Regions from separate parts of the Pseudoduganella sp. jia 9 genome, predicted to be linked through region 1. Evidence: predicted binding sites of a transcription regulator. Region 1 holds the regulator's gene; the other holds the start of a gene.
The links. The regulator sigma-54, encoded in region 1, starts transcription at its own class of promoters, with help from an activator protein. The targets are predictions, from matches to a motif close to TGGCANGNAANCTGCTTT.
Positions count from the first base shown of each region.

Region 2: glnA (type I glutamate--ammonia ligase) is a predicted target of sigma-54. The motif match lies at 1,763-1,780, and genes of this name have one in related genera.

Region 1 is NZ_JBUPWE010000004.1:288,626-293,147, forward strand. It holds gene ACY34H_RS06190 (amidohydrolase family protein) at 1-307, opposite strand, end outside; gene ACY34H_RS06195 (enoyl-CoA hydratase/isomerase family protein) at 363-1,445, opposite strand; gene hpf (ribosome hibernation-promoting factor, HPF/YfiA family) at 1,628-1,984, opposite strand; gene ACY34H_RS06205 (RNA polymerase factor sigma-54) at 2,092-3,564, opposite strand; gene lptB (LPS export ABC transporter ATP-binding protein) at 3,582-4,343, opposite strand; gene lptA (lipopolysaccharide transport periplasmic protein LptA) at 4,344-4,522, opposite strand, start outside.
Region 2 is NZ_JBUPWE010000018.1:155,523-160,044, forward strand. It holds gene ACY34H_RS23530 (TonB-dependent receptor plug domain-containing protein) at 1-993, shown strand, start outside; gene ACY34H_RS23535 (rhodanese-like domain-containing protein) at 1,050-1,505, opposite strand; gene glnA (type I glutamate--ammonia ligase) at 1,842-3,257, shown strand; gene ACY34H_RS23545 (DUF4124 domain-containing protein) at 3,392-3,880, shown strand; gene glnL (nitrogen regulation protein NR(II)) at 3,877-4,522, shown strand, end outside.

The DNA.
Region 1 (4,522 bases):
TATACTCGTCCTCGATCTTGCGCGCCGGACTGCCCCACACGTAGGCGACGGACAGCAGCACGGCACGGCGGATGCCGGCGGCGTCGAGCAGCGCGATCATGTCCTTCGCCGTAATCACGGAGGGCCCGCCGGCCCCGGTGTCGAGCAGCCGCGCCATCGCCGGACTGAACAGGTGCTGGTGGTGGTCCACCAGGGGTGCGTCGGCCGGCGGCACCGCCGCCTGCATGGTGTTGGCCGGCGCATCGTGGGCCCAGGCGGGAAGTGCCAGCGAAGCGGCGGCGAATGTCAGGAAATCACGGCGGTTCATCAAATATTGCTCCGGGAGACACCGTCCTCCAGGACGGTGAGAATTGACGGCAGGCTCACAGGTGGCGCAGCGGATGGGCCCAGGCAGGCCATGCCGGTTCGAAGAAGCGGTCCACCATCGCGTCGCTCACTTCGTCCAGCGACGGCGGATTCCAGCGCGGCGTATTGTCCTTGTCGATTGCCAGCGCACGCACGCCCTCGATCACCTCGCCGTGCTCGAACGTGCGGCGTACCAGGTTGCGCTCCATCCGCAGGCAGTCGGCGATGCCCATTGTTGCGCCGCGCCGTATCATCTCGGCTGTCACGCGCATCATCAGCGGCGAACGCCGCGCCATCGCGGCCAGCGCGTTCTGCGCGAACGGGTGATCGTCGCGGCGCAGCGAGGCGACGATGTCGGTCACCGAACGGTGCGCGAAATGGTCGTCGATCAGTGCACGGTGCGCCTGCAGTTCCGATGCGCCCGCCTCCCCGCGGAGCGGCCGGGCGAACATGGCGACCGCTTCGCGCAGTCCGGCACCGGCGGTGGACCCCACCAGGTCGGCCAGCAGCGGCAGCTCGGGGGCGGGAACGTAATGATCGGCCAGGCCGCAGTACAGCGCATCGGCAGGACCGATCATCAGCGCCGTGAGCGCCAGGTAAACGCCCAGCTTGCCGGGCGCACGCGCCAGGAAATAGCTGCCACCCACGTCGGGAAACAGCCCGATGTTCACCTCGGGCATCGCCAGCCGGGTGCGGTCGGTTGCCACGCGCACGCCGCATTGCGGTCCGCCCTGCGCGATGCCCATGCCGCCGCCCATCACCACGCCGTCCATCACGGCCACGTAGGGTTTCGGAAAGCAATGCACGAGGTAATTCAGCGCATATTCCTCGGTAAAGAAATCTTCGATCAGGGCACTGCCGCGCTGCGGCGTGGCGCTGCCGGCGGCATGGAAGAAGCGGACGTCGCCGCCCGCGCACAGCGCCCTGTCGGAGCTGCTGCGGATGACAACGGCGGCAACGTCCTCGTCGTCGCGCCAGGCCAGCAACGCGCCCGTGATCGCCCGGATCATCTCGAGCGACAGCGCGTTCAACGCCTTCGGCCGGTCGAGTGTGATGAAGCCGGTGCCGTTACGCACCTTGATATGGACGTGGTCGGTCATGGTGTCTCGCATCGTTGTCGTTATTGGCCTCATTCTAGCCATGGATGCGAACCATGTGGGATAAACGTGGGATGTACGCAAGACCTGTGTGCAGGGCGCGCATGCAGGCGCCACATATAACAAAGGGCGCATCGTGCGCCCTTGTGTTGCAGCAGTCGAGGGACTGCGACCTGCGACCGTCGTTATGCGGTCGACGCGGGATTTTCGGTCTCGCTCAGGTACTTGATGGTTTCATGATTGTGGTTCTGCACTTTATCCTTGTGCTTCATGACCTGGCGGTCCAGCTTGTCGATCAGCGTGTCGATGGCCGCATAAAGATCCTGCGCGACGCTTTCGACGAACACGGTCTTGCCCGACATCCGCAGGTTGATCTCCGCTTTCTGTCTTTTCTCTTTCTCGGTGAGATTATCTACACTCAGGATCACACTGACATCGATCAACTGATCGAAATGGCGTCTGACGCGTTCCAGCTTGTTCTGCACATATTCGCGAATGGCAGGGGTAACGTCGATATGGTGTCCACTGATGGTCAGATTCATACACACACTCCTAAAGAAGATATTACAGGTTCGTGCGTTCTCCACCAAGCAAGTAAGGCGGCGCAGAGGAACCCAAGCACTACCAGGATTTGCTGCCAGGGTTTTGCTTACAGGGATTTGCGGAGGCTGACCGGGGGAATTTTCAATGCTTCGCGATATTTGGCAACAGTGCGTCGCGCAATCACCATGCCTTGTTCACCCAGCATGTCCGCAATCTTACTGTCGGATAAAGGGTTCTTAGGGTCTTCGGCTCCTGTGAATTGCACGATCAGCGCCCGGATCGCAGTCGAGGATGCTTCCCCGCCAGCTTCGGTTGCCACGTGGCTGCCAAAAAAATACTTCAACTCAAACATGCCATGCGGAGTCAGCATATATTTTTGAGTTGTTACCCGAGAGATAGTGCTCTCGTGTAGGCCCAGTGTATCAGCTATTTCACGCAACACAAGGGGTCTCATTGCCACCGCGCCATGCGAGAAAAAGTTCTTCTGGCGCTCGACGATGGCCTGGGCCACGCGCAGGATCGTGTCGAAGCGCTGGCGCATATTCTTGATCAGCCACTTGGCTTCCTGCAGCTGGGCATTCATCTGGGTTTCACCCTTGCCCTGCTTGAGCAGGCTGGCGTACAGCGCGTTGACGCGCAGGCGGGGCATCACATCGTTGTTCAATGTGACGATCCAGCCATTGCGCCCCCGCTTCACCACCACATCCGGTACCACGTAGTCTGACACGTCGGCCGCGAACGCGGCGCCCGGATGCGGGTTGCACTGGCGGATCACCGCCTGCGCCTCGCGCAAGTCTTCGTCGTCGCAATCGAGTGCCTTCTTCAGCTTGTTGAAGTCGCGCTGGGCGAACCATTGCAGGTGGTTTTCAACGATGCACAGGGCCATGCGCCGCGTCACCAGCGGCACATTCGGCATGCGCCGGATCTGCAGGGCCAGGCATTCGGATGCACTGCGCGCGCCGATGCCCGCCGGGTCGAAGCTCTGCAACATCTTCAGCGCGGTACGCAATTCGTCGGTCTCGATTTCCAGTTCTTCCGGCAGCCGCGCGTGGATCTCCTCCAGGCTCTCCTCGAGGTAGCCGTTGTCGTCGAGCGCATCGATGATCAGCTCCACCAGTGCCCGGTCGCGCGATTCGAGCACGGTCACGCGCATCTGCTCCATCAGGTGCTCGCGCAGGCTGCGGTGGCTCGCTTCGAGCTGGGGGCGGGCATCGTCGTCGTCCGGGCCCTTGCCGCTGCCCGCACTGCTCCAGTCGGTATCGCCGGTGCCGGCATCGAGCCCCTCGCCACCGCCATCGAACGGCTCGGGTTCGGGCGTCGCCGGCGCATCCTGCGGTGGCCCGCCTTCCGGTGGCGCTTCGCCGGGGGCCTGCGCGGTGTTGATGGCACCGTCACCCAGCAGGCGCACCGAGCGGTCGAGCGGGTCGTCGAGCCGCTCGAGCAGCGGATTATCGGTCAGCAGCTGTTCCAGTTCCTGGTGCAGCTCCAACGTGGACAATTGCAGCAGCCGGATCGACTGCTGCAATTGCGGCGTCAGCGCGAGGTGCTGGGAAGTGCGCAGTTGCAAAGACTGTTTCATAGCTGATTAATGCCCGGTCACATGCGGAAATGTTCACCCAGATATACCCGGCGTACGGACTCGTCGGCAATGATATCGTCGGGTCGGCCGGAGGCCAGTACGCTGCCCTGATTGATGATATACGCCCGGTCGCAGATGCCCAGCGTTTCGCGCACGTTATGATCCGTGATCAACACGCCGATGCTGCGCTCCTTCAGGAAGCGCACGATGCGCTGGATCTCGATCACGGCGATCGGGTCGACACCGGCAAACGGTTCGTCCAGCAGCACGAAGCGGGGGTTGGTCGCCAGCGCACGGGCGATCTCCACGCGGCGCCGTTCGCCGCCGGACAGCGACAGCGCCGTGTTCTCGCGCAGCTTCTCGATCTGCAGGTCGGCCAGCAGCGCGTTCAGGCGTTCGTCGATCGCCGCCTTGCCCAGCGGCTTGCCGTCGACCTTCTGGATCTCCAGCACGGCGCGGATGTTCTCTTCCACGGTCAGCTTGCGGAACACCGACGCTTCCTGCGGCAGGTACGACAGGCCGAGGGTGGCGCGCTTGTGGATCGGCAGGCTGGAGATGTCGGTGCCGTCGAGGTCGATGGTGCCGGCGTCCGACGCGACCAGGCCCACGATCATGTAGAACGACGTGGTCTTGCCGGCACCGTTCGGCCCCAGCAGGCCGACCACTTCGCCGCACGCCACCTGCAACGACACGTCATGCACCACCTGGCGCTTGCCGTAGCTCTTTTGCAGGCCGCGCACGATCAGCGTGCTGCTGCAGTTTTCCTGCACTTGCGCCATTTAATTCCCCGCTGCCGGCGCGGCCGGCGGTTGCGTTGCGGACGGCGCCGCCGGTGCGGTGCGCTTCGGCTGGATCACCATGGTGCCGCGCCCGGCGCCCGGCTTGTCGGCGCCGCTGCTGGTATTGCGCACGCTGAAGAACTCGCGGCGGCTGTCGTACGAGATGAATTCGCCCTCGA
Region 2 (4,522 bases), on a different contig from region 1:
GCGCTGCTGGCATCGTTCGCCGTGCGCGGCGAGCATTATTCGGACTTCGGCAGCAACTGGTCCGGCAAGCTGGCCGGCCGCTATGATTTCACGCCGAACTTCGCGCTGCGCGGCTCCGTGCAGAACGGTTTCCGCGCGCCGTCGATGCAGCAGCAGTTCTTCACGTCCACGTCGACCAATTTCATCAACGGCATTCCGTTCGACATCACCACGTTCAAGCCGACCGATGCGGCCGCCGTGGCGCTCGGCGCGAAGCCGCTGGACGCCGAGAAGTCCACCAACTTCTCGCTGGGCACCGTGGCGAAGCTGGGCCGCGGCAGCCTGACGGTGGACGCGTTCCACATCGATATCCGCAATCGGATCGTGCTATCCGAAAACCTTACGCAGGTGAACGTGCGTGATTTCCTCACCGCGAACGGCTTCCCCGGCGTTGGCGGCGGGCGCTTCTTCATCAATGGTGTCGACACCACGACCAAGGGCGTCGATGTAGTACTGAACTACCCGTGGAACCTGGGCAGCGCTGGCCGCTTCGACCTGACCGTCGCCGGCAATTACACGGATACCGACGTCACGAAGGTACCGCAGACGGCCGAGCTGGCCGCGTTGTCGCCGGCCCCGGCGCTGTTCGACCGCGTCAACGTCCTGACATTCGAACAGGGCACGCCGAAAACCAAGTTCACCGCCAGCGGCACCTGGAACCTGGGACCCTGGGGCGCCACGCTGCGCGCGACACGCTACGGCAAGGTGCTGACGCCGGGCACGACGCCGGCGCTGGACCACACGATGTCGGCGAAGACGCTGGTGGACCTGGAAGGGCGCTGGAAGATCAATGAAGCACTGTCGGTGGCACTGGGCGCGGAAAACCTGTTCGACCAGTACCCGGACGCCTATCCCGCGGCGCTGAACACCACCGGCAACGCCCCGTTTACGAACTACTCGCCCTTCGGCCGCTCGGGCCGCTACGTCTACGCGCGCCTGACCTACGCGCTGTAGCGATCATCAAGTTTCCTCAAAAACAGGGTCCGTCCCTGTTTTTGAGGAAACGCGGCTCAGGCGCCCACCCAGGGCAATCCGGCCTTGCACCATCCGCCCACCGTCTTGCGGTGCCCCTCGGCATCCTTGTCTCCCTCGAACCCTTCCAGGATGTCGAAGCTGTTGGCATAGCCGTTCTCGGTGGCCAGTTTCGCGGCATGGCGGGAGCGTACGCCGGAACGGCACAGGAACAGCAGCACGTCGTCCTTGCCGGCCACGGCGGCAAGCTGGGCGAGGAAGTCCGGATTCGGCACGCCGCCCGGATACGTGCTCCACTGCACGGCACCATGCTGCGCGTCGTCGATCGCCACGCGTCCCACCCAGTCGCGTTCGGCGTTGGTGCGCACATCGACCAGGCGGACGGCTGGGTTGCCCTGGATCAGCTCGTGCGCTTCCTGGGGCGTGACTGCGCCAGCATAGGGCAGGCCATTGCCGCGCTCGCGGGCGCGCTCGAGAATGTCGTTAGTGCTCATTTGGCGTTAAATCCTTGGGATCTGTCTCTATCGTCGGAGGCATGAATGCAGGCAAAAATTCCGCCTGGACATTCATGCCACATTTTGGGGCGCATTGCGCAAACTTGGTGCAAAATGAACCAGCCGCACCAAAATTGGGCGAGTCACGCAATGTGCAATCTTGGTGCAATTCGCCGTGGGTTTCTGTACGGACGATTTTAGTTTCCGTAGGGAGCAAGATCAATGTAACTCGCTGCATATCGATAGTTGCTTCCTGCTGGCACGCTTCATGCATTAGGATGTACGAGTTTCCGCCGCACCATGTGCCGGCAGCCCTTTTCACTTAGGAGATACGTAATGGCACGCACCGCCGAAGAAGTCCTGCAATTGGTCAAAGACAACGAAGTCAAGTTCATCGACTTCCGTTTCGCCGATACCCGTGGTAAAGAGCAGCACGTCACCGTGCCCGTCTCCCACTTCGATATCGACAAGTTCGAAAGCGGCCATGCTTTCGACGGTTCTTCCATTGCAGGCTGGAAAGGCATCGAAGCATCCGACATGATCCTGATGCCGGACCCGACCACCGCCAACATCGATCCGTTCTTCGAAGAGACCACGCTGTTCATGCAGTGCGACGTGATCGAGCCGTCGGATGGCAAGGGCTACGACCGCGACCCGCGTTCGATCGCCAAGCGCGCCGAAGCCTACCTGAAGTCGTCCGGCCTGGGCGACACCGCCTACTTCGGCCCGGAACCAGAATTCTTCATCTTCGACTCCGTGAAGTGGAAGATCGACATGTCCGGCGCGATGGTCAAGATCGATTCCGACGAAGCGTCGTGGTCGACCGACAAGGACATCGAAGGCGGCAACAGCGGCCACCGTCCGACCGTCAAGGGCGGCTACTTCCCGGTGCCTCCGGTCGATTCGTTCCAGGACATGCGCTCGGAAATGTGCCTGATCCTCGAATCGATGGGCATTCCGGTCGAAGTGCACCACCACGAAGTGGCCGGCGCCGGCCAGAATGAAATCGGCACCAAGTTCTCGACCCTGGTCGAGCGCGCCGACTGGACGCAGAACATGAAGTACGTGATCTGGAACGTGGCGCACAGCTACGGCAAGACCGCCACCTTCATGCCGAAGCCGGTCGTGGGCGACAACGGCTCGGGCATGCACGTGCACCAGTCGATCTGGAAAGACGGCAAGAACCTGTTCGCCGGCGACGGCTATGCCGGCCTGTCCGACTTCGCGCTGTACTACATCGGCGGCATCATCAAGCACGCCAAGGCCCTGAACGCGATCACCAACCCGGGCACCAACTCGTACAAGCGCCTGGTGCCTGGCTACGAAGCACCGGTGAAGCTGGCTTACTCGGCACGCAACCGTTCCGCATCGATCCGCATCCCGCACGTGGCGAACCCGAAAGGCCGCCGCATCGAAACGCGCTTCCCGGACCCGCTGGCCAACCCGTACCTGTGCTTCGCCGCGCTGATGATGGCCGGCCTGGACGGTGTGCAGAACAAGATCCACCCGGGCGAAGCAGCGTCGAAAGACCTGTACCACCTGCCGCCGGAAGAAGACGCGCTGATCCCGACCGTCTGCGCATCGCTGGAAGAAGCGCTGGATCACCTGAACAAGGACCGCGAGTTCCTGACCCGCGGCGGCGTGTTCACCGATTCGATGATCGATGCCTACATCGAACTGAAGATGACGGAAGTCACGCGCATGCGCATGACCACGCACCCGGTCGAATTCGACATGTACTACTCGCTGTAATGGCGACGCTGCCGGAAGTGAAACACCGGTAGCCAACTCGACGCGGGGAGGGCATGAGCCATCCCCGCGTTTTTTTTCGGTTGTTGTATAGTCGGGGCATGATCGCACGCTGCTCGTTGTTACTGGTTCTACTGATGGCCACCGCTGGTGTTTCGGCGCAGATCTACCGCTGCACGGATGCCGAAGGGCGCAAGGAATACACGGATCGCCAGATCCGCGGCAGGCAATGCGTGCTGCTGGATTTGCCGAACGCGGCCATTCCGGCGCCGCCGCCAAGGGAAAGCGCACCGCGGCCCCGGCCACTGGGTGCGAATCCCTCTGCGAGCCCGTCCGCAAGCCCGTCCGGCAGCACGGCACCACGCAGCGGGTTTCCGCGCGTGGACACGTCCGAGCAGCGCGCCCGCGATGCCGACCGCCGCCAGATCCTGACCGACGAACTGAACGCCGAAATGCAGAAGCTGGGCGAGTTGCGCCGCGAATTCAACAACGGCGAGCCGGAACGGCGCGGCGACGAGCGCAACTACGCCAAGTACCAGGAGCGGGTGGCCAGCCTGCGCGACGCCATCGCCCGCTCGGAACAGAACGTGGCAGCACTACAGCGCGAGATCGCCAACATACGATGAAAATTGTGACCAATATCGCCCGTGCCGCGGCTGCGGCGGCGGGCGCCATCCCGCGTTCCCACACGTTCGCGGGGCTCGACCTGCTGGCCTCGGCGGTGGTGATCGTGGATGCCGAAGGCCGCATCGCCTTCGCCAACGCGGCCGCCGAGAACATGCTGGAGAGTTCGCTGAAGGCCCTGTCGCGCCAGCGGCTGTGCGACCTGTTTTCCCATCCCGCGGAGCTGGAACATGTGATCGTGCAGGCGCGCGCCCACAAGTTTTCCGACCTGCGGCAGGAACTGACGCTGGAGCGCCCCGCGCGCGAGCCGCTGCACGTGCATGCGATCGCCAGCGCAATGGACGAACCGGACGGCAATGTACTGCTGGAACTGCGCGAGACCGTGCAGCAGATGAAGCTGGACCGCGAAGAGCGCCTGCTGGACCAGAGCCAGGTCAACAAGGAGCTGATCCGCAACCTGGCCCACGAGATCAAGAACCCGCTGGGCGGCATCCGCGGCGCGGCCCAGCTGCTCGAGATGGAGCTGCCGCCGCTGCACCTGCAGCAGTTGCGCGAATATACGCAGGTGATCATCAAGGAAGCGGACCGGCTGCAGACGCTGGTCGACCGCCTGCTGGCACCGCACCGCCGTCCGCACATCGTGG